Regions from separate parts of the Streptomyces sp. 4F14 genome, predicted to be linked through region 3. Evidence: riboswitches for the same ligand, from Rfam matches in the RefSeq annotation. Region 3 holds a riboswitch; each other region holds the start of a gene.
What was found. Region 3 has a riboswitch for cobalamin ahead of ACLZOT_RS46165 (cobalamin biosynthesis protein). Riboswitches for the same ligand answer to the same signal wherever they lie in the genome.
Positions count from the first base shown of each region.

Region 1: another riboswitch for cobalamin. It lies ahead of metE (5-methyltetrahydropteroyltriglutamate--homocysteine S-methyltransferase); the one in region 3 lies ahead of ACLZOT_RS46165 (cobalamin biosynthesis protein).
Region 2: another riboswitch for cobalamin. It lies ahead of ACLZOT_RS09940 (ribonucleoside-diphosphate reductase subunit alpha); the one in region 3 lies ahead of ACLZOT_RS46165 (cobalamin biosynthesis protein).

Region 1 is NZ_JBLRVY010000013.1:197,404-203,155, reverse strand. It holds gene ACLZOT_RS23805 (ATP-binding protein) at 1-93, opposite strand, end outside; gene ACLZOT_RS23800 (purine-cytosine permease family protein) at 195-1,841, opposite strand; gene metE (5-methyltetrahydropteroyltriglutamate--homocysteine S-methyltransferase) at 2,009-4,300, opposite strand; cobalamin riboswitch at 4,443-4,659, opposite strand; gene ACLZOT_RS23790 (MFS transporter) at 4,828-5,752, shown strand, end outside.
Region 2 is NZ_JBLRVY010000005.1:105,548-111,299, forward strand. It holds gene ACLZOT_RS09930 (cytochrome P450) at 1-407, shown strand, start outside; gene ACLZOT_RS09935 (ribonucleotide-diphosphate reductase subunit beta) at 468-1,484, opposite strand; gene ACLZOT_RS09940 (ribonucleoside-diphosphate reductase subunit alpha) at 1,484-3,844, opposite strand; cobalamin riboswitch at 3,977-4,115, opposite strand; gene mctP (monocarboxylate uptake permease MctP) at 4,383-5,752, opposite strand, start outside.
Region 3 is NZ_JBLRVY010000045.1:12,171-17,922, reverse strand. It holds gene ACLZOT_RS46180 (class II aldolase/adducin family protein) at 1-480, opposite strand, end outside; gene ACLZOT_RS46175 (anion permease) at 610-1,836, shown strand; gene ACLZOT_RS46170 (hypothetical protein) at 1,857-2,078, shown strand; cobalamin riboswitch at 2,192-2,335, shown strand; gene ACLZOT_RS46165 (cobalamin biosynthesis protein) at 2,435-3,391, shown strand; gene ACLZOT_RS46160 (cobyric acid synthase) at 3,388-4,896, shown strand; gene cobN (cobaltochelatase subunit CobN) at 4,893-5,752, shown strand, end outside.

The DNA of each region.
Region 1 (5,752 bases), on a different contig from region 3:
GCTGTCGCGCGCGTCGCCGGGATCGACGCCGGACGACCCGGCCGGGTTCACCGCGCCACCCGCCGACGTGTCCCGCTCCCCGGTGACTCGCACAAGTCCAGCACGAGTCCCCATCTTGCCGACGCCGCTGAGTGACGACTACGGGATTGTCGGCCAAGGACGAGGGGGAGCGGGGGGCGGATCAGGCGCCTGGACTACGCCGTCGCCGGGAGGACGTGATCCCCCACGGTGTCCGTGCTCAGGCACAGGGAGCAGACCACCGCGTCGTGTGTGGCGCAGGACGCGAGGTCGGGGCGTTCGTAGGGCTGGTGGCAGACGTGGCAGTCGTACGTCGTCGCGCTGGGGTTGCCGTCCGAGTCCAGGAGGGGTTCCGCTATGCCGTCGTCCGTGCGGCGCAGGTAGTACTTGCCCTTGGTGGCGATCGCCATCACCGGGGTGAGGACGAAGGCCAGGACCGCCGCCGCCACGGGGGAGTACGGCTGGAGGGTGTCGCCCAGGGCGTGGAAGTACATCGCGATCGACAGACCCGAGGCGGCGACGAAGGAGACCACGCCCACCGGGTTCACCGCGTACAGCATGCCCCGGCGGAACTCCGGCTGGAGCGGGGAGAGTTTGAGGACGTACTTGTTGATGCCGATGTCCGTCGCGACCGTCACCACCCACGCGATGGCGCAGTTCGAGTAGAAGCCGAGGATGCTGTTGAGGAAGCTGAACATGTCGGCCTCCATCAGGATCAGCGCGAAGGAGAGGTTCACGAGGACGAAGACCATGCGGCCGGGGTAGCGCTTGGTCACGCGGGTGAAGGAGTTCGTCCAGGCCAGCGAACCGGAGTACGCGTTCGTCACGTTGATCTTGATCTGGCTGATCACGACGAGGACGACGGCGAGCGGTACGACCAGCCAGGACGGCATCATCGCGTCGAACGCGCCCCGGAACTGCTGGATCGGCTCGGGAGCCGCGTCCGCCCCGACCTTGGCGATGATGTACACGGCCAGGAACACGCCGATCGCCTGCTTCAGCGCGCCGAGGACGACCCACCCGGGGCCGGCCATGATGACGGCCGTCCACCAGCTCCGCTTGTTCGCCTCGGTCTTGGGCGGCATGAACCGCAGGTAGTCGATCTGCTCACCGATCTGCGCGATGAGCGAGAGACAGACACCGGCCCCGAGGAGCACGGACGCGGTGTTGATGCCGCCCTCCCCGTCCGTACCGGCGTAGTTGAGGAACTTGTCGACCGTGCCGGGGTCGGTGGCGACGAGGTAGACCAGCGGCCCCACCATCAGCAGCAGCCAGATCGGCGTCGTCCACACCTGGAGCTTGCTCAGCGCCTTCATGCCGTAGATCACGAGCGGGATCACCATCAGCGTGGAGACCAGGTAGCCGAGCCACAGGGGGAGTCCGAGGCCCAGCTTCAGCCCCTGGGCCATGATCGACCCTTCGAGCGCGAAGAAGATGAACGTGAAGCTCGCGAAGATGACGCTCGTCAGCACCGAGCCGTAGTAGCCGAAGCCGGAACCCCGGGTGATCAGGTCGAGGTCGATGTTGTAGCGGGCGCCGTAGTACGCGAGCGGGAACCCGGTGACGAAGATGACCACGGCGGCGACGGCGATCGCCACGAGCGCGTTGCCGGTGCCGTGCGCGAGGCCGATGCCGGCGCCGATCGAGAAGTCCGCCATGTAGGCGATGCCGCCCAGCGCGGTCGTGGCCACGACCATCGGGGTCCAGCGGCGGTAACTGCGGGGCGCGAAGCGGAGGGTGTAGTCCTCCAGGGTCTCCTTGGTGGCCTGGTCGGTACTTGGCGCTGGTGCGGTGCGTACGTCTGTCTGCGGCTCGACGCTCACTACGTCTCCTTGCGGCGGGGGTGGGGACGGTTGCCCCGCGAGACGGTTTGCGGGAGCACGGAGACGGTAGGCAGGGGGTGTTACCCCTAAATACTTCCTGTATGAAGGAGATGTTTCGCCGTACGACCGAAGGGACCCGGGAATCCCGGGTCCCTTCGGTCCATGCCTCAGTACAGCTCCGCCCTCACCCTCCTCGCCGCCGTCACCAGGTTCTCCAGCGACTCCCTCGTCTCCGGCCAGCCCCGTGTCTTGAGGCCGCAGTCGGGGTTCACCCACAGGCGGTCCGCCGGGATCGCCTTCAGGCCCGCCCGGAGCAGTTCGGCCGCCTCGTCGGCGCTGGGGACGCGCGGCGAGTGGATGTCGTAGACACCCGGCCCGGCCTCCCGCGGGTAGCCGTGTGCGGCCAGTTCACGGGCCACCTGCATGTGGGAGCGGGCCGCCTCCAGGCTGATGACGTCCGCGTCGAGGTCGTCGATCGCCTGGACGACGTCGCCGAACTCGGCGTAGCACATGTGGGTGTGGATCTGGGTCCGGGGGAGTACCCCGGAGGTGGCGAGGCGGAACGACTCCGTCGCCCAGGCCAGGTACGCCGCGTGGTCGGCGCTGCGCAGCGGCAGGGTCTCCCGGAGTGCGGGTTCGTCGACCTGGATCACCGAACTCCCGGCAGATTCGAGGTCGTTGACCTCGTCGCGGAGGGCAAGTGCCACTTGGCGCGCGGTGTCCCCGAGGGGCTGGTCGTCCCGTACGAACGACCACGCGAGCATCGTCACCGGCCCCGTCAGCATGCCCTTGACCGGGCGGGCGGTGAGGGACTGGGCGTACGAGGTCCAGCGGACCGTCATCGGCTCGGGCCGGGAGATGTCCCCGGCGAGGATCGGGGGCCGGACGTACCGGGTGCCGTAGGACTGGACCCAGCCGTGCTGGGTGGCGAGGTAGCCGGTGAGCTGTTCGGCGAAGTACTGGACCATGTCGTTGCGTTCGGGCTCGCCGTGCACCAGGACGTCGAGACCCGCCTTCTCCTGGAAGGCGATCACCTCCCGGATCTCGGCGGCCATCCGGTCCTCGTACCGGGCGGCCCCGATCCGCCCCGCCCTCAAGTCCGCCCGGGCGGACCGCAGTTCGCCGGTCTGCGGGAACGAGCCGATCGTGGTCGTCGGCAGCAGGGGCAGCCCGAGATGGGCGCGCTGCGCCAAGGCCCGTTCGGGGTACGGCTGTTCGCGGCGCGCGTCGGCCTCGGTGACCGCCGCGACGCGGGCCCGCACCGCGGGGTCGCGGGTGATCGGCGAGCCCGCGCGGGAGGCCAGGTCGGCGTGGTTGGCGGCGAGTTCGGCGGCGATGGCGCCGGTGCCCCGGGCGAGTCCGCGGGCCAGGGTGACGACCTCGGCGGTCTTCTGCCGGGCGAAGGCGAGCCAGCGCAGGATCTGCGGGTCGACGTCGCGTTCGAGGGCGGTGTCGAGGGGGACGTGCAGGAGGGAGCAGGAGGCGGCGACGTCGACGCGGTCGGCGAGTCCGAGGAGGGTGCCGAGGACGGTGAGGGACGCGGAGAGGTCGTTGACCCAGATGTTGCGGCCGTCGACGATGCCCGCGACGAGCCGCTTGCCGGGCAGTCCGCCCACGGAGGCGAGGTCCTCCAGGGTGCCGGGCCGCGTGAAGTCGAGGGCGAGCCCCTCGACGGGGGCCTTGGCCAGCACCGGCAGGGCCTCGCCGGGCCGGTCGAAGTAGGTCGCGACCAGCAGTTTCGGCCGGTCCCCGAGGGCGCCGAGGTCCCGGTAGGCGCGGGCGGCGGCGTTCAGCTCGGCCGGGGTGCGGTCCTGGACGAGGGCCGGCTCGTCGAGCTGTACCCACCCGGCGCCGGCCGCGCGCAGCTCGGCGAGGATCCGGGCGTACACCGGGAGGAGCCGGTCGAGGAGGGTGAGCGGCTCGAAGGCGGGGTCGACGCCGGGGGCGGGCTTGGCCAGCAGCAGGTAGGTGACCGGGCCGAGGAGCACCGGGCGGGCGGTGAGACCGAGAGCGAGGGCTTCCCTCAACTCGGCGACCTGCCGGGCGGGTTCGGCACGGAAGACCGTGTCCGGGCCCAACTCGGGGACCAGGTAGTGGTAGTTGGTGTCGAACCACTTCGTCATCTCCAGCGGCGGCGCGTCCTGCGTGCCGCGGGCCATGGCGAAGTAGCGGTCCAAGGGGTCTTCGACTGCCGCGTGGCGTACGGGGATCGCGCCGACCATGACGCTGGTGTCGAGGACATGGTCGTAGAGCGAGAAGCCCCCGGTCGGGACCTCGTCGAGGCCGGTTTCGGCGAGCTGCCGCCAGGTGGCGGCGCGCAGGTCGGCGGCGGTGGCGTGGAGGGCGTCGGCGGTGACGCGGCCCTTCCAGTAGCCCTCGACCGCCTTCTTCAGCTCCCGGTTCTCACCCTGGCGGGGGTAGCCGTACAGGGTTGCCGCGGCTGCGGACTTCGGTGTCACGGAGATCTCCTTCACGAGACGATTCCCTGAGGTCCCGGCGACGGGACGAGGGCGTGAAGGAGCGGACGACCGGACGGCAGCGCCGTACGGCCTTCTGTGCGCCGACCCACCCGCGAGGTCACCGGAACTCCGCACGCGAACACATCGCGTACGGGCAGTCGGCAGGTCTTCGGACTCGCGGGCACGCCTCCGGAGGAGGCACCTAGTGGCCGTCGCTTCCCAGGTCCGTGCGGACCCAGTGCGTATGACGGCGGTCGTTCCCGCTCACCGCTGCGGGGCAGTCCCGGATTCCCACCGGGTTCCCTCTTGCGACGCGGCCCGTCTGGCTGACGGGGCGAACCGGCTGCGGTGATCAGCGTACGGGGTGAAGCCGCTGTTGGGGGAGGTCGTTCGGGAAACCGGCTGGTATGTGACGGCGGTCTCTTTATCGAAACGGTTGAGTTTCGCTAGCCGGGTGTGTAGCGTTCCTGGAGTACGAAACCGTTTCGTTCGCGAGACGCCCGATCATCTCATCGGAGCAGGCCCCTATGTCACAGACCACCGAGACGCCGGACACGACGTCACTCACCAAGACAGCCGAGGAACCCGCGTCCCGTCACCGCTGGTGGGTCCTCGCGATGATCGGCATAGCCCAGCTGATGGTCACGCTGGACGCGACCATCGTGAACATCGCGATGCCGTCCGCCCAGGCCGACCTGGGCTTCTCCGACGGCGACCGCACCTGGATCGTCACCGCCTACTCCCTGGCCTTCGGCAGCCTCCTGCTGCTCGGCGGCCGGATCGCCGACCTCTTCGGCCGCAAGGTCGCCTTCCTGGTCGGCGTCGGCGGCTTCGCGGCGGCCTCCGCGCTGGCCGGCGCCGCCCAGAGCTTCGAGGTCCTCGTCGCCGGCCGCACCCTCCAGGGCGTCTTCGGCGCGCTGCTCGCACCGGCCGCGCTCTCCCTGCTGACCACGACGTTCACCGACGCCAAGGAACGCGCCCGCGCCTTCGGCATCTACGGCGCCATCGCCGGCTCCGGCGCGGCCGTCGGCCTGCTGCTCGGCGGGGTCCTCACCGAGTACCTCGACTGGCGCTGGACCCTCTACGTCAACCTCGCCCTCGCCGTGATCCCCCTGGTCGGCGGCTGGATCCTGCTCAAGCGCACCGCCCGCGAACCCGGCGCGAAGCTCGACATCCCCGGCACGATCCTCGTCACCACCGGCCTCTTCTCCGTCGTCTACGGCTTCTCGATGGCCGAGTCCCACGACTGGTCCTCGCCGCGCTCCTGGGGCTTCCTGACCATCGGCGCCGTCCTGCTCGCCGCGTTCACCTGGTGGCAGACCAAGGCGTCCCACCCGCTGCTCCCGCTGCGCGTCCTGCTCGACCGCGACCGCGGCGCCTCCTTCACCGTCATGCTGATCTCCAGCGCGGGCATGTTCGGCGTCTTCCTCTTCCTGACCTACTACCTCCAGC
Region 2 (5,752 bases), on a different contig from region 3:
TCGTAGTCGAGACCCTGCGCCTCTATCCGGCCGTATGGATTCTGACCCGACGGGCGGTCGTGTCCACAACCCTGGGCGGATACGACATTCCCGCCGGCGCCGACATCGTCTACAGCCCCTACGCGGTCCAGCGCGACCCCCGCTCCTACCACTCCGCCGAACTCTTCTCCCCCGACCGCTGGCTCCCCGGCGGCTCCGAAGAGGTCCCCAAACACGCCATGAGCCCCTTCAGCGTCGGCAACCGGAAGTGCCCCAGCGACCACTTCTCCATGGCGGAGATGACCCTCCTCACCGCCGCCATCGCCACGGCCTTCCGCTTCGAGGAAACCCCGGCCTCGGACTCCAGGCACCGCATCGGCATCACGCTGCGCCCGAGGGACCTGCGGCTGCGGCCGATCGCCCACTGACACCAGCACGACGGCCCGGCACTCGGGGGAGTGCCGGGCCGGGTGACGGGACGGGCCGGGTCAGAAGTCCTCGTCCAGGTCGACCGTGCCCTCCACGGCGACCTGGTAGGCCGACGGGCGGCGCTCGAAGAAGTTGGTCAGTTCCTGGACGCCCTGGAGCTCCATGAAGGAGAAGGGGTTCTCGGAGCCGTAGACGGGGGCGAAGCCGAGGCGGACCAGGCGCTGGTCGGCGACGCATTCGAGGTACGCGCGCATCGACTCCGTGTTCATGCCGGGCAGGCCCTCGCCGCACAGGTCGCGGGCGAACTGGAGTTCCGCCTCGACGGCCTCCGCCAGCATGTCCGTGACCTCCTTCTGGAGGACGTCGTCGAAGAGCTCCGGCTCCTCCTTGCGGACGGTGTCGACCACGTCGAACGCGAAGGACATGTGCATCGTCTCGTCGCGGAAGACCCAGTTGGTGCCGGTCGCGAGGCCGTGCAGGAGGCCCCGGCTGCGGAACCAGTAGACGTACGCGAAGGCGCCGTAGAAGAACAGGCCCTCGATGCACGCGGCGAAGCAGATCAGGTTCAGCAGGAAGCGGCGGCGGTCGGCCTGGGTCTGGAGGCTGTCCAGCTTCTCGACCTCGTTGATCCACTTGAAGCAGAACTCTGCCTTCTCACGGATCGAGGGGATGTTCTCGACGGCCGCGAAGGCGGCGGCGCGGTCGTCCGGGTCGGGCAGGTAGGTGTCGAGCAGCGTCAGGTAGAACTGGACGTGCACGGCCTCCTCGAAGAGCTGGCGCGAGAGGTAGAGCCGCGCTTCGGGGGAGTTGATGTGCTTGTACAGCGTCAGCACGAGGTTGTTCGCGACGATCGAGTCACCCGTCGCGAAGAACGCGACCAGGCGCCCGATGAGGTGCTGCTCCTCCGCCGACAGCTTCGCGAGGTCCGCGACGTCCGAGTGGAGGTCGACCTCCTCGACCGTCCACGTGTTCTTGATCGCGTCCCGGTAGCGCTCGTAGAAGTCCGGGTAGCGCATGGGCCGGAGAGTCAGCTCGAAGCCGGGGTCGAGCAGGTTCTTCTTGGCTTCGGTGGTCATTACTGGCATGCCTCGCAGGACTCGGGGTTTTCGAGGGAGCAGGCGACCGCGTCGGGGTCGGGGGTGGCCTGCACCGGGACAGAAGCCTGGGCCGCGCGGGCGATCCTCGTCGCCGGGCGCGAGCGCAGGTAGTACGTCGTCTTCAGCCCGGACTTCCAGGCGTACGCGTACATCGAGGAGAGCTTGCCGATGGTCGGCGTCTCCAGGAACAGGTTCAGGGACTGCGCCTGGTCGAGGTACGGCGTACGGGCCGCCGCCATGTCGATCAGACCGCGCTGCGGGATCTCCCACGCCGTGCGGTACAGCGCGCGGACGTCCTCCGGGATCCAGACGAAGTCCTGCACCGAGCCGTTGGCCTCGCGCAGCGCCTCACGGGTACGGGCGTCCCACACGCCGAGGTCCTTGAGGTCCTGCACCAGGTACGAGTTGACCTGGAGGAACTCGCCGGACAGCGTCTCGCGCTTGAACAGGTTGGAGACCTGCGGCTCGATGCACTCGTACACACCGGCGATGGACGCGATGGTCGCGGTCGGCGCGATGGCGAGGAGCAGCGAGTTGCGCAGCCCGGTCGACGCGATGCGCTCGCGCAGGGCCGCCCACCGCTCCGGCCAGGTGAACTCGACGCCGAAGTGGTCGGGGTGCAGCACGCCACGGGCCGTACGGGTCTTCTCCCAGGCGGGGAGGGGGCCGGAGCGCTCGGCGAGGTCGGCGGACGCCTCGTACGCGGCGAGCATGATCCGCTCGGCGATCCGGGTGGAGAGCGCCTTGGCCTCGGCCGAGTCGAAGGGGATCCGCAGCTTGAAGAAGACGTCCTGGAGGCCCATCGCGCCCAGGCCCACCGGCCGCCACTTCGAGTTGGAGCGGCCCGCCTGCTCGGTCGGGTAGAAGTTGATGTCGACGACCCGGTCGAGGAAGGTCACGGCGGTGCGGACGGTCTCGTCCAGCCGGTCCCAGTCGATGTCCGAACCGGTGACGAACGCGCCCAGGTTCACCGAACCCAGGTTGCAGACGGCCGTCTCCCCGTCGTCGGTGACCTCCAGGATCTCCGTGCAGAGGTTGGAGGAGTGGACGACGTGGCCCGCCTCGGCGGTCTGGTTCGCCGTACGGTTCGCGGCGTCCTTGAACGTCATCCAGCCGTTGCCGGTCTGCGCGAGGGTGCGCATCATCCGGCCGTACAGGTCCCGCGCCGGGATCGTCTTCTTGGCGAGCCCCTCGGCCTCGGCCTTGCGGTACGCCGCGTCGAACTCGTCGCCCCACAGGTCGACCAGCTCGGGCACGTCCGAGGGCGAGAACAGCGACCACTCCTGGTCGGCGTTCACGCGGCGCATGAACTCGTCCGGGATCCAGTGCGCCAGGTTCAGGTTGTGCGTACGGCGGGCGTCCTCGCCCGTGTTGTCCCGCAGCTCCAGGAACTCCTCGATGTCGGAGTGCCAGGTCTCCAGGTACACCGCCGCCGCGCCCTTGCGCCGCCCGCCCTGGTTCACGGCCGCGACACTCGCGTCCAGCGTCTTCAGGAACGGCACGATGCCGTTGGAGTGTCCGTTCGTGCCGCGGATCAGCGAACCCCGGGAGCGGATGCGGGAGTACGAGAGGCCGATGCCGCCGGCGTGCTTCGAGAGGCGGGCGACCTGGTGGTAGCGGTCGTAGATCGAGTCCAGCTCGTCCTTGGGGGAGTCCAGGAGGTAGCAGGACGACATCTGGGGGTGCCGGGTGCCCGAGTTGAACAGCGTGGGGGAGGACGGGAGGTAGTCCAGGCGGCTCATCAGGCCGTACAGGGCGGAGACCTCGTCCAGGGCGCGGACGGTGTCGTCCTCGGCCAAGCCCGAGGCGACCCGGAGCAGGAAGTGCTGGGGCGTCTCGATCACCTTGCGGGTGATCGGGTGGCGCAGCAGGTACCGGCTGTGCAGGGTGCGCAGGCCGAAGTAGCCGAAGCGGTCGTCGGCGGCCGGGTCGATCAGGCCGTCCAGGTACGTGGCGTGGATCCGCGCGAACTCCGCCGTGCGGTCCGCGATCAGGCCCTCGCGGTGGCCCACGGAGATCGACTCCGTGAACGTCGTCACACTCTGCGAGGCGGCCTCGGCGCGGATGCTGATCGTCAGCAGGCGGGCCGCGAGGCGGGAGTACGCCGGGTCCTCCGCGATCAGGCCCGCGGCGGCCTCCGTGGCCAGCTCGCGCAGCTCGGCCTCGTCCGCACGCGCGGAACGGCCCCGCAGAGCCGCGGCGGCGACCCGGCCGGGGTCCGCGTCGGGCAGGTCGGCGGTCAGCTCCGTCAGGGTCCGCAGCAGCGCGGTACCGGGACCGTCGTTCTCGGTCTCGACCGCCTGGACCTCTGAAGCCGGTTCGGCTGGCGCGATGGTCACGTGAGGCTCTCCCTCGCTCGGCAAGGGGCCTTCGCGGGAGGGCAGGGGGCAGCACGGACGCACAGCGCGTACGCGTCCCCGGCCCACTCCGCGAGGCCCGGACGTCAGGGCACACCGAGCCGTCCCTTGGCACGGCTGGCGCTTGCTGCCGACAGGTCCTCGGACTGACTCCCGTGCGCGTATACGCACAAGTACACCGTTGCGGGACAGTTCCGGATTCCCACCGGATTCCCCTGCGGCGACAGCGAGCATGAGCATACATCTAGTGCCGGGCTGTCAGGTCACCCCCAGATGTTGTGTCGCGTCGGCTTCGGAGCGTCAACTTGTGGGTGGGAACTGTGATGCCGGGCAGGGGGTGGGGGTGCTGTCGGTGGCGGTCTGCGGGTGCGTCGTGGTTGCTCGCGCCCCGCGGCGGAGCCGCTATCAGATACAGCCCCGCGCCCCTGGAAGTGCGCGGCAGCGCATCTTCCAGGGGCGCGGGGAACTGCGCGAGCAACCACGGTGGTGCCGCAGCCGCCAGACGGCAGGGAGTGTCGAGCTAGTGGGCCGCTCCCGAAGTCGCCGGGGGAAGTTCCGTCTGGACCCCGGGGTCGCCCGCGTCCGCCGTGTAGTCCGACGGGCTCGTCTCGTCCACCCCGTCCGGGGCTTTGGCGGCGCGTAGGACGAACGTGAGGGCCACCGTCACCGCCACGTTCAGGACGAAGGCTGTGAGGCCGATGTAGCCCATCTCACCGATGCCGGGGATCTTGTCGTTGGAGCCGCCGAAGTGTTTCTGGGTGGGGGAGGCGACGCCGTACGCGGCGATCGTGCCGTAGACCATGCCGACCGCCCAGCCGGCCAGCAGCGCCCAGCGGTGGAACCAGCGGGTGAAGAGGCCGCCGACGAGGGCCGGGAAGGTCTGGAGGATCCAGATGCCGCCCAGGAGCTGGAAGTTGATCGCGGTGGTCTTGTCCATCGTCAGGACGAAGACCAGGGCGCCGACCTTCACCAGGAGCGAGACCAGTTTGGAGATCTTCGTCTCCTGCTCCGGCGTGGCGTCCGGCTTCAGGAAGTCCTTGTAGATGTTCCGGGTGAAGAGGTTGGCCGCCGCGATGGACATGATCGCTGCCGGGACGAGGGCCCCGATACCGATCGCCGCGAACGCCACGCCCGCGAACCAGTCGGGGAACATGTCCTCGAACAGCTGGGGGATGGCCAGCTGGTTGTTGCCGTGGGTGTCGACCTTCGCGGCGATGGCCATGAAGCCGAGGAGCGCGAGCAGCCCGAGCATCAGGGAATACAGCGGCAGGATCGTGGTGTTGCGACGGATCACCTCACGGTTCTTGGAGGAGAGCGTCGCGGTGATCGAGTGCGGGTACATGAACAGGGCGAGCGCGGAGCCCAGCGCGAGCGTGGCGTACGTCCATTGGCCCGCCTCGGCCGGAACGAGCCCGCCCGCCTTGGCAGCGGTGTACTTCTCGCTCGCCGAGGCGAAGATGTCGTCGAACCCGCCCAGCTTGATCGGGATGTAGATGATCGCCACGGTGATCACGATGTAGATCAGCGTGTCCTTGACGAACGCGATCAGCGCCGGCGCCCGCAGCCCCGAGGAGTACGTGTACGCGGCCAGCACACCGAAGGCGATCAGCAGCGGCAGGTCCTTGACGAACCAGTTCGTGTCCTCGCCGCCCCCGACGCCCATGACGTCCAGCACCGCCTGGATGCCGACGAGCTGGAGCGCGATGTACGGCATCGTCGCGAGGATCCCGGTGAGCGCGACCGCCAGGGACAGCCCCTTGGACCCGAACCGCCCACGCACGAAGTCGGACGTGGTGACGTACCCGTGCTTGTGCGAGACCGACCACAGCCGGGGCAGGAACGTGAAGATCAGCGGGTACACGAGGATCGTGTACGGCACGGCGAAGAACC
Region 3 (5,752 bases):
GCGCAGGAGGCAGGCGGTGCGGTCCTGGAGGGCGGTGAGGATGTGGTCGGCGAGTTCCTGGGTGCCGTACGTCGCGTAGGGGGCGACGCGGACCGGGCCGCCGAGGGCGCCGGTCATGTAGTGGATCGCCGGGAGTTCGGGGACGAGGGTGGAGACGGCCGTGGCGTGGACGGCGTGGGTGTGGACGACGGCTCCGGCGCCGGTCGCGCGGTAGACGGTGAGGTGCATGGGGAGTTCGCTGGTCGGTCTCAGGGTGCCGATGACCTGGTTGCCGTCGAGGTCGACACCGGTGACGTCCCCGGGCCCCAGCCGGTCGTACGGGACGCCTGTCGGGGTGACGAGGACCACGTCGTCGAGGCGTACCGAGACGTTTCCGGAGGTGCCCACCACGAGTCCGTCGGTGACCGTGCGGCGGGCCGTCGCGACCAGGGACTCCCATGCCGCGGCCTCTTCGGGACGCGGGCGCCTGTGCTCAGCCATGCGGGTGATCCTGCCAGGTGGGGGACTCATGCCCACAGTGACACCGCGATGCCCTGTCCAGTTCACCTTCCGTTCATCCAGGTTACCTACCTTCAACCAGCCGATTACTTCGAACGATTGCCTGGGTAAATGGAAAACTTCTCGCTGATCCTCGCGATAGTGGTGGTCACCGCTCTCGCGTTCGATTTCACGAACGGTTTCCACGACACCGCCAACGCGATGGCCACGACCATCTCGACCGGCGCACTGAGGCCCAAGGTGGCGGTGGCCATGTCCGCCGCGCTGAACCTTGTGGGGGCGTTTCTCTCCGTGGAGGTCGCGAACACGATCTCCAAGGGACTCGTAGACGAAAGCGGTATACGACCCGAGGTGATCTTCGCGGCGCTGGTCGGCGCGATCCTCTGGAACCTGCTGACCTGGCTGGTCGGCCTGCCCTCCAGCTCCTCGCACGCCCTGATGGGCGGCCTCATCGGCGCGACGCTGGCCTCGGCCGGCACGGGCGCGGTGCACGGCGACGTGCTGGTCACGAAGGTGCTGATCCCCGCGGTCGCCGCACCGATCGTCGCCGGGCTCGCCGCGATGCTGGCGACGCGGCTGTCGTACACCCTGGCGAAGAAGGCCGACGGGAAGGCCGCCGAGAAGGGCTACCGGTTCGGGCAGATCGCCTCCGCCGGGCTCGTCTCGCTGGCGCACGGCACGAACGACGCGCAGAAGACGATGGGCATCATCACGCTGGCGCTCGTCGCGGGCGGCTCGCTCGCGCCCGACTCGGACCCGCCCACCTGGGTCATCCTCTCCGCCGGTCTCGCGATCGCGCTGGGCACGTACCTGGGCGGCTGGCGCATCATCCGCACGATGGGCAAGGGCCTCACCGACCTCCAGCCCCAGCAGGGCTTCGCGGCGCAGACGTCCGCCGCGACGGTCATCCTCGCCTCCTCCCACCTGGGCTTCTCCCTCTCCACCACGCACGCGGTCTCCGGGTCCGTGATGGGCGCGGGCCTCGGCCGCAAGGGCGGGGTCGTGCGCTGGTCGACGGCCACGCGGATGTTCGTCGCGTGGGGTCTGACCCTGCCGGCCGCCGCGCTGGTCGGGGCGCTCGCGGAGTCGGTCACCGACCTCGGCGACTGGGGCACGGCCGTCGTCGCGGTGTTCCTCGTCGTCTCCAGCGCGGCGATCTGGAAGATCTCGCGGCGTGAGGTCATCGACCACACCAACGTCAACGACACGGACGACGCCCCCGCCGCGACGCCCGGCGCCGACAGCGCCGACAGCTCCGACATCAAGGTCGTCATCCCCGCCCCGGCGACCGCCGGCGCCACCACCGACCCGGCCGCTCCCCCGGCCGCGACCGTCTGACCCCGAAGGACACCGCAACCATGAAGATCGACTGGTCCGCACTCGGCTCCGTCTTCGGTGTCAGCCTCGTGGTCACCATCGGGCTCGTGACCCTCTTCACGCTCGGCGTGATGGGCCTCTCCCGCCACGAGCGCGCCCAGGCCGACGGCGGCTCGGCGGCGCTCGCGGTGACGGGGGCGTACGCGTGCTTCGCGGCGTGCCTGGGGGCCGTGGCGTACGGCATCAGCCTGATCGTCGCCTGAGCGCCCTGAGAACCGGCAGCAAGCGTTTCCACAACCCCGTACGGCACCCGCTGTACGGGGTTTCGTGTGGGGTTCTGCACACTCCGCTCTCGCAGGTCAACAGTGAGTTGACGGCTCTTCGAGGCCCGTGGTGGACTGCCAGGGCCATGTACGGCGGCTCAGGAGGAAGACCGGTGCGAATCCGGCGCGGTCCCGCCACTGTGACCGGGGTAGTCATCCCCGGGAGCCAGGAACTCCCACCGCCGGTCTCGTCGAACCAGGGCGTGGACACCCTGAGTGAGGACATATCGCCATGCTCGGCCGCCGTTTGAGGTACCGACCCCGACGCCTGCCCGTCCCCACGGCCGCCTGAGCCGATGGGTGCCGATCGCATCCACGCGTACGGCGCCGCCGCCGGACTCCTCGGTGACCTGCTGCTCGGCGATCCCCGCCGGGGGCATCCGGTCGCCGCGTTCGGGCGTGCCGCGGCCGCCGTGGAGAAGGCCCTGTGGCGCGACCACCGCGGGTGGGGCGCGCTGCACACCGCCGTCTGCGCGGGCGGCGCCGTCGCCCTCGGGGCCGCCATGAGCGCCGGTGTACGCCGCTCCCCCGCCGCCTCTCTCGCCCTGACCGGCGTCGCCACCTGGGCGGTCGTCGGCGGCACCTCCCTCGCGCGCGAGGCCCGGCACATCGGGCGGGCGCTGGAGGCCGGGGACGTCGAGGCGGCCCGGGACCGGCTGCCGCACCTGTGCGGGCGCGATCCGCAGGCGCTGGACGCGGACGGGATCGCGCGGGCAGTGGTGGAGTCGGTCGCCGAGAACACGTCCGACGCCGTCGTGGGCGCGCTCGTGTGGGGGGCCGTCGGCGGGGTGCCGGGGCTGCTCGGGTTCCGGGCCGTCAACACGCTCGACGCGATGGTGGGGCACCGGTCGCCGCGCCATCTGCGGTACGGGTGGGCGTCCGCGCGGCTCGACGACGTCGCCGGGTGGCCTGGGGCGCGGCTGACCGCCGTCCTCGCGTGTGTCGCCGGGGACGATCCCCGGGGGGCCGTGCGGGCCTGGCGGACCGACGCCGTGAAGCATCCCAGCCCCAACGCCGGGCCGGTGGAAGCCTCGTTCGCGGGGGCGCTGGGGGTGCGGATGGGCGGGACGTTGTCGTACGCCGGGCGGATCGAGCATCGGCCCGTGCTCAACGGGGGTGGGCGCGGGGTCGTCGTCGGGGACATCGAGCGGGCGGTACGGCTGTCTCGGCGGGTGAGTTGGCTGGCGCTCGGGGCGACGGTCGCCGGGCGGGTGTTGGGCGGACGGTTGCTGAAAAAGGGAGTCGGCGTATGAGCGGCGGGCTGCTGGTCGCCGGGACCACCTCAGACGCCGGGAAGAGTGTCGTCACCGCCGGGATCTGCCGGTGGCTCGTACGGCAGGGCGTCAAGGTCGCGCCGTTCAAGGCGCAGAACATGTCCCTCAACTCCTTCGTGACCCGCGAGGGTGCCGAGATCGGGCGGGCGCAGGCCATGCAGGCGCAGGCGTGCCGGATCGAGCCGACCGCGCTGATGAACCCCGTGCTGCTGAAGCCCGGCGGGGAGCGCAGCAGTCAGGTCGTGCTGATGGGAAAGCCCGTCGGCGAGATGGACGCGCGCCGCTATCACGGGGGCCGGCAGGAGCAGTTGCTCGGGACGGTCCTCGACTGTCTCGCCGAACTCCGGTCCACGCACGACGCGGTGATCTGCGAGGGCGCCGGATCGCCCGCCGAGATCAACCTCCGGCGCACCGACATCGTCAACATGGGTATCGCCCGCAACGCCGGGCTGCCGGTGCTGGTCGTCGGGGACATCGACCGGGGCGGCGTCTTCGCCTCCTTCTTCGGGACGGTCGCGCTGCTCTCGCCGGAGGACCAGGCGCTGGTCGCCGGGTTCCTGGTGAACAAGTTCCGCGGCGATGTGTCGCTGCTGGAACCGGGGTTGGAGATGCTGCGCGGGCTGACCGGGCGGCCGTCGTACGGGGTGCTGCCGTTCCGGCCGGGTCTCGGGATCGACGAGGAGGACGGCATGGCGGTGTCCCTGCGGGGCGCCGTACGGGAGTCCTCGCTCGCGCCGCCGGTCGGGGACGAGATCCTCCGGGTCGCGGTGTGCGCCGTGCCGTTGATGTCGAACTTCACGGACGTGGACGCGCTGGCCGCCGAACCCGGCGTGGTGGTGCGGTTCGTGGACCGGCCGGAGGAACTCGCCGACGCGGACCTGGTCGTCGTCCCGGGAACTCGGGGGACGGTGAAGGCACTTGAGTGGCTTCGCGAGCGGGGGTTGGCAACCGCCTTGCTGCGGAGGGCTGTTGACGGGAAGCCGATCCTCGGGATCTGCGGTGGCTTCCAGTTGCTCGGCGAGCGCATCGAGGACGACGTCGAGTCGCGTGCCGGGGTCGTCGACGGGCTCGGACTGCTGCCGGTGCGGGTGCGGTTCGCCCGCGAGAAGACCTTGACCCGGCCGGTGGGCGAGGCCCTCGGGGAGCGGGTCGAGGGGTACGAGATCCATCACGGGGTCGCCTCCGTAGCGGGGGGTGAACCCTTCTTGGACGGCTGCCGAGTTGGCGCCGTCTGGGGTACGCACTGGCACGGTTCGCTGGAGTCGGACGGGTTCCGGCGGGCGTTCCTGCGCGAGGTGGCCGCCGCCGCGGGCCGCCGCTTCGTGCCCGCCGCCGACACCTCGTTCGCCGCGCTGAGAGAGCAACAGCTCGATCTGCTCGGCGACTTGATCGAACAGCACGCGGACACCGACGCGCTCTGGCGGCTCATCGAGTCGGGAGCGCCGCAAGGACTGCCCTTCATCCCCCCAGGAGCGCCCGCATGAGCACGGTCTTGCTGTTGTCGACGGCCGACACCGATCTGCTGGCGGCCCGCGCCTCCGGCGCCCCGTACCGGATCGGGAACCCGACCCGGGTGGACGTCGCCGGGGAGCTTCCGGCGCTGATCGAGGGCGCCGACATCGCTGTCGTGCGGCTCCTCGGCGGCAAGCGCGCCTGGGAGGACGGGCTCGCGGCGCTCAGGTCGGCGGGGATTCCCACCGTGTTGCTGGGCGGCGAGACCGTGCCGGACGCGGAGCTGATGGCCGAGTCGTCGGTGCCGGCCGGGGTCGTGGCGGAGGCGCTGCGCTACCTCGTCGAGGGCGGTTCGGCGAACCTCGTCGAACTCTCCCGGTTCCTCTCCGACACCGTGCTGTTGACGGGTGAGGGGTTCGAAGAGCCGCAGAAGATGCCGGAGTTCGGGGTTCACGGGTCTTTCGAGATCCGTACGGACCGGCCGACCGTCGGCGTTCTCTTCTACCGGGCCCACGAGTTGAGCGGCAACACCGCCTTCGTCGACACCCTGTGCGACGCGATCGAGGCGCGCGGCGCCAACGCACTGCCCGTGTACTGCGGTTCGCTGCGCGGCGCGGACGCCGGGCTGTACGAACTCCTGGGCGGGGCCGACGCGTTGGTGGCGACGGTCCTCGCGGCCGGGGGCACGCACGCCTCGGAGGCGTCGGCGGGCGGTGACGAGGAGGCGTGGGACATCGGCGCCCTCGCGGACCTCAACATCCCCGTGCTGCAAGGGCTTTGCCTCACCTCGTCGCGGGCCGCGTGGGACGAGTCGGACGCCGCCCTCTCCCCCATGGACGCGGCGATGCAGGTCGCGATCCCCGAGTTCGACGGGCGGATCATCACCGT